Pseudobacteroides sp.: one gene and its partner. The main gene of each other region encodes a partner of the protein of the gene in region 2 in a complex. Links are inferred from orthologs where the notes say so. Each region holds a gene or a part of one and is shown on either strand. Other genes may lie near its edges.

The links.
Region 1: the proteins of tsaE (region 2) and tsaD are in contact, whole or in part, in a crystal structure (PDB 6N9A), measured with the Thermotoga maritima proteins. The link is inferred for Pseudobacteroides sp. from one-to-one orthologs. Residues at the interface, in WP_004082108.1 of Thermotoga maritima: Leu37, Gly38, Lys46, Lys57, Val59, Lys60, Ser61, Thr63, Phe64, Thr65, Leu66, Met67, Val69, Pro71, Tyr82, Arg83, Leu84, Asp86, Asp88, Phe89, Asp93, Ile128, Asp130, Glu131, Arg134; in WP_004082750.1 of Thermotoga maritima: Cys10, Asp11, Arg49, His50, Leu82, Gly84, Gly135, Gly136, Glu154, Thr155, Leu156, Asp157, Asp158, Ser159, Glu162, Asp165, Lys166, Arg169, Leu170, Tyr175, Lys213, Thr214, Leu217, Tyr218, Gln221, Arg222, Asn324.

What each region holds. Positions count from the first base shown.
Region 1 is NZ_DATCTU010000007.1:58,129-61,180, reverse strand. What follows is about bases 73-3,052. They hold tsaD (tRNA (adenosine(37)-N6)-threonylcarbamoyltransferase complex transferase subunit TsaD), read right to left. Parts: upstream 2,087-3,052; coding sequence 1,058-2,086; downstream 73-1,057. Other genes in these bases: VIO64_RS01530 (undecaprenyl-diphosphate phosphatase), read right to left, coding at 2,118-2,906; VIO64_RS01540 (lytic transglycosylase domain-containing protein), read left to right, coding at 191-886. In the rest of the region: VIO64_RS01545 (hypothetical protein), read left to right, coding at 1-71.
Region 2 is NZ_DATCTU010000034.1:2,276-5,330, reverse strand. What follows is about bases 8-2,990. They hold tsaE (tRNA (adenosine(37)-N6)-threonylcarbamoyltransferase complex ATPase subunit type 1 TsaE), read right to left. Parts: upstream 1,736-2,990; coding sequence 1,280-1,735; downstream 8-1,279. Other genes in these bases: VIO64_RS06225 (amidohydrolase), read right to left, coding at 1,722-2,927; tsaB (tRNA (adenosine(37)-N6)-threonylcarbamoyltransferase complex dimerization subunit type 1 TsaB), read right to left, coding at 505-1,218; rimI (ribosomal protein S18-alanine N-acetyltransferase), read right to left, coding at 48-512. UniProt on the Escherichia coli protein: Required for the formation of a threonylcarbamoyl group on adenosine at position 37 (t(6)A37) in tRNAs that read codons beginning with adenine.

The DNA.
Region 1 (3,052 bases), on a different replicon or contig from region 2:
GCCAGTTTGACGGTAAGAAAAAGAACGCTTGCTCTAAGTTCGTGAAAAGAAAGAATCTTGAGGTTTCATAATTTCCCAGACATAAATAGGGTCTAAAGCTTTTTACAATTAATCCGATATATATAATACTAAAAGTGATATATTTATCACTATTAATATTTTAAGAAAGTATATGGTTGGAGGAGCTTTTATGCCATTAAGTGTGAACGACATCTTTACCCAAAAACTAAATGATATTCAGAGCAGAGTTCCCATAAGGATGAATATGCCTTCAACTCAAAACTCATTCCAGAAACTCCTTGAAGAGGAGACAAACAAAGAAACCGAAGCTGAATTAACAGCATCAGAAAAAATATTAAACGAAAAAAGAATATCACCCCAGAAAATAGCAGCACCTGCAGTACCTTACAATTCCATGGATAATAGCAGACTTAAAGCTGAGCTTAACAAAGCAAATAGTGCAGCTGCTGCTCCAAAGGACAAAATAAAGCAGATGGAGCTTATAAATTTAGCTATTAACGATGCATCTCAAAAATATGGGGTTGATGCAAATCTCATTAAAGCTGTGATAAAACAGGAATCAAGCTTTAACCCATATGCCCTTTCCAGTGCCGGAGCTCAGGGACTTATGCAGCTCATGCCGGGAACCGCTGATTGGCTGAATGTAACCAACCCTTGGGATATTCAGCAAAACATCGATGGCGGAACCAGGTACTTAAGAGATCAGTTAAATGCATTCGGCGGAGATTTGAAGCTTGCTTTGGCAGCTTATAACGCAGGTCCCAATAATGTGAAAAAGTACAATGGAGTTCCACCATTCAGCGAAACTCAGCATTATGTAAAGGTAGTTATCAACAATTATAACGATTACAAAAATGAAAAATGAGTTATCCACAGCAGTAATCCACATTATCCACAAACTTATACACAGCTAAAAATGTCATATTTTGCTGGACTCTAGGATTATTTCCACATAATTCACATCCTACAATTCAACATATTAACATTGTTATGCCTTGATTTATTTGTCCAATTATGTAAATCCAGAGGATAATTACTATTTTTCTCCCAGCCGTAATCCCGGAATTGCATTCAATCTCAAGTCACACATTGTCCCGTTTACAAAGCCATAATATGCAGCACATGCAATCATAGCAGCATTATCTGTACAAAGTATCGGACTTGGATATAAAACTTCAATACCCTTGGCTAGAGCCTGTTCCTTCATTTGTTTTCTCAAACAACTGTTGGATGCCACACCTCCTGCCAGGGTTATTTTATTTACCCCTTTGTTTATTGCAGCTGTTATGGTATTCTTGACAAGAACATCCACAATTGCCTGCTGAAAGCTCGCTGAAATGTGGTTTATGTTGTATGCCTCGCCCTTTTGCGACAGGTTATGCAGATAATTAAGTACAGCAGTCTTAAGTCCGCTAAAACTGAAGTCTAATGAACCTCCCTCAAAATAAACCCTGGGGAAGTTTATTGCTTTTGGATCTCCTTCTCCTGCAACCTTGTCAATTAGCGGTCCTCCAGGATATCCAAGACCTATTGCCCTGGCAATTTTGTCAAAGGCCTCACCGGCAGCATCGTCCCTGGTTTGTCCCAATATTTCAAACTTTTCATAGGATTCGACATAAACTATATGGCTGTGGCCTCCTGAAGCAACAAGGCACACAAAAGGCGGTTCCAGTTCCTCATGCTGAAGATAATTTGCAGCTATATGCCCCTCAATATGATGAACCCCCAAGAGAGGTTTGTCCGCGGCAAATGCAAGGCCTTTTGCTGCTGAAAGCCCTACCAGAAGAGCACCAACCAATCCAGGTCCGTATGTAACCCCTATTGCATCCAAATCCTTAAGTTTAATTCCTGCTTTGACCAGAGCCTCATCTATAACCGGAATCATAAGCTCAACATGCTTTCTAGAAGCAATTTCCGGAACAACTCCTCCATATTTTTGATGTAAATCTATTTGTGACGATATTATATTTGAAACAACCTTCCTGCCGTTTAAAACCACTGATGCCGAAGTTTCATCACAGCTTGTTTCAATTCCCATTATCAGTATATCTTTTTTTGTTTCCATCTTTTTTATACTCCCTTAAGCCTACATACTTCTAAAAGTAAATGTGAAAAAACAATTGATCAAGAACAATTAATCCACCTAAAGCAAATACATAATACGAAAACGATCTCAAATTTCCTTTTGAAAGAATTTTAAGCATAAACTTTATTGCAAAATATCCTGAAATTGCGGCTGCTACCATCCCTAAAACCAAAGGCATCATACCGATTGCAACTGTGCTTGAACTTTTATAAAGGTCAAGGGCTTCATCAGCTGCAGCTGCAAGGATTATGGGTATTGAAAGCAGGAATGAAAACTTTGCTGCAAACTCCCTGTTGAGCCCTCTAAACAGAGCCCCGGCAATAGTAAGTCCAGACCTTGAAATAGCCGGCATGATTGCAATACCCTGAGCGATACCTATAAGAACTGCATCAGCCATTGATGTCTCTTTTAAACCTTTATCCTTGGTCTTTATAGACTCTGCAAACCACAGTATAAGACCTGTAATAATAAACTCTATACCTAGTGACGCACCGGAGTGCAAAAGATCTTCAATAATATTTTTCAAAGCAAAGGCAATTGCCAGTGTTGGTATGGTTCCAACCACTATTAAAAGGGTAAGCTTACTGAAAGGATTTTTAATAACTTCGATAATATCCTTGCGGAACACTGCAACTACGGCAATAAGGGTGGCAAGGTGAACTGCTATGTCAAATGTAGCAACACCTTCCTTAAGCCCGAAAATCTGTTGAAATAGTACCAAATGCCCTGAACTGCTTATTGGTAAAAACTCTGTTAAACCTTGTATTATTCCTAATATAATGCCTTGTAAAATGTCCATTATTCCCTCACCTCGTTAATTTTCTCTTTTTTTACAACAACTATTTTATAGCAAAACGTGTTAAAATGCAAAATTATTGTACTTATAGATTATATGTTACTGTTCTCAAATGTATTAAGGAAACTCAATTTGGTTTTTGCAGCCTT
Region 2 (3,055 bases):
TAGGATATGCTTATAGATGTTTTATAGATGTTTTATAGATATATAAATTAGGAAGCATTAATGTCCATTTTATGCTTCCACATAATTACTGCGTCTTCACCATTGTCAGCATAATACGATTTCCTGATTCCTTCATTAATAAAGCCATACTTTTGATATAAATTTATCGCAGATACATTACTTTTTCTGACCTCAAGGGTCATTCTTTGTATACCCTTATTAATTGATTCTCCAATCATAAACTCTAAAATTCTGCTCGCTATACCAATTTTTCTAAATTCGGGGTGTACCGCAATGTTTGTAACATGACCCTCGTCAAAGACCTGCCACATACCGCCATAACCCACAGCCTTGCCCTTATAGATACCCGCATAATAATATGCAAATGAATTTTTAGTTATTTCCTCAATGAAAGCATTTTTTGACCATGGAATAGAAAAACTTAAACTTTCAACAATCATAATGTCATTAACATGCTCTAAATTCATTGGAACAACTTTAAAATCACTCATTTGACTTTTCTCCGTTTCTCTTGTCATACTCCTGCTCTGCCTGAGATTTTCTCAAATAAAACGGGATCATGTCAACAGGGCTTTCAACTTTACCATCGATAGCTCTTGCCAAAGCTAATTGTGCAACAGAAGATGCCCTATTTAAAATAAGGTTGTGCGGTGCAAAACTGCATTTTTGACCAAGCTCATTTAATAAATAATCCCGGTGTCTTTCTACACCGTCTCCCACAAAACATATATTTTCTTCGGTCTCAATAAGAATCTGCATCAAGCTCGCAATGGGCAACGCCATGTATTCTGACTCGCGGAGAGGCTGATCCTTAAACCTGTAGAAAGCAGTATATACCTGGTTATTCCTTGCATCCATTATTGGACATATTATTGCATTAGATGCTGGATAATTGTATGCCAATGCATCCAATGTAGGAATACTTACAACAGGCTTTTCCAGTGCATAAGCCATAGCCTTTATGCTGGTAACTCCAATCCTTAGACCGGTAAAAGAGCCTGGCCCTACTGATGCCGCAAAAATATCAATTTCTGCAGGATTAAGTCCCAAGCTTTCGGTAAGCTCTTTAATCATTGGCATAAGCTTTTGAGAGTGAGTCTTTTTATTATTTACAAAATATTCGCCTAAAAGCACTTCATTTTCAATTATCGCTACTGCTGCTATGGTTGATGATGTATCTACAGCTAATACTTTCAAATCGTATCTTCCTTTCAAAACCAGCATAAGTAAAATATATCTAAGAGGCATGGGGGAATTATTACATATCTTTAATACTGCAATAATTGTTCCCCACAAACTCTATCTCTATTATTCTCATATTAAAATCAGCATTAATATCCTTCCTGATTTCAACCCAGATATAATCAGAAGGAAGTATTTCCTTTATCATGTTTGCCCATTCTATAACAACAATACCGTCTCTCTCAAGGTATTCCTCAAAACCTATTTCAAACAAATCCTCCGGATCACCTATTCTATAAACATCGAAATGAAACATTGGAATCCTTCCCTGATACTCATTGACAAAAGTAAAAGTGGGGCTTGTTATATAACCTTGTACCCCAAGAGCCTCAGCTATTCCTTTTGTAAAAGCTGTTTTACCGGTACCAAGATCACCTATAAGACAAACAACATCCCCTGCTTTAAGCAGTTCACCAAGTTTTCTTCCAAGTGCCGCAGTTTCATCCTGCGAAACAGTTTTAAAGCTTTTCATTCTTTTCCCTTTCATAAACCAAAATGCCGTTTATTATAGTGTTCTGCACATTTGTCTTTAACTCTAATGGATTCCCATCAAAAATGACAATATCAGCATCCTTACCCACAGCCAGACTTCCAACCCTGTCGTCAATACCTGTAATTTTTGCAGCATTTATAGTTATCGACTGGAGTGCTTTCCTTTCATCCATGCCTTCTTTTACTGCCATAGCAGCAGACAGGCTTAAGTGCTGAATAGGAACACATGGGTGGTCGGTTGTTATTGCCACATTTACTCCCGCATTTGACAAAATCCCTGGAGATTTAATGCTTTGGTTTCTAAGTTCAATCTTTGATCTGTCGGTAAGCAAAGGACCTAAACAAGCCTCTACACCTTCCTCCAACAGAAGGTCCTTAATCATGTATCCTTCTGTACAATGCTCTATAGTAACTTTAATATCAAATTCCTTAGCAATCCTTAGAGCTGTCAAAATATCATCAGCTCTATGAGCATGAGCTTTTAACGGAACCTCTTTATTTATAATTTTAAGTAACGCATCCATTTTAATGTCATACTCAGGTTTGTCATTTTCCTCCGGATCATTATTATAATCATCCAGCATCTTTTTATATTCTTGTGCTTTTGCTAAATTTTCACGCAGCAGGGCCGCAGTAGCCATTCTAGTCATTGGAGTCTGCCTTTTCTCATTGTAAACGGTTTTTGGGTTTTCTCCAAAAGCCGCCTTAAGTGCTACAGGCTCCTTTAAAACCATCTCATCAACGCTTCTTCCATATGTCTTTAATGCTGCAAACTGACCTCCCAGAACATTTGCACTTCCCGGACCTGTAACTACTGTCGTTACACCTGCTTCCCTTGCTTCTACAAAAGCTCTGTCCATATGGTATACGCCGTCGATTGCTCTCAAATGAGGCATTACAGGATCGGTCATCTCATTTCCGTCATCACCCTCAAATCCCACAGAATCTTCCCACATTCCTACATGGCAGTGTGCATCTATAAAGCCGGGTAACACATAATTATTATTTGCATCTATAACAGTTTTAATTGAATATTTCTTTTCAATCTGTGTTTCACTAAACCTCTCCATTGATCCGATATCTACTATTTTTCCTTTATCAGCTAAGATATAGCCATTATCATAATCTGTACTTTCCATGCTTATAATTCTGGCATTTTTAATCAGTAACATTTTTACCTCCAAAATATGATAAATATTAATTAGTGATTTCTATATATAAACACATAATCCTGTTTTTTCTCTAATATTTTAATATATAGAAATGGTTATTACAACGAAAACTTTATTATGACTATATA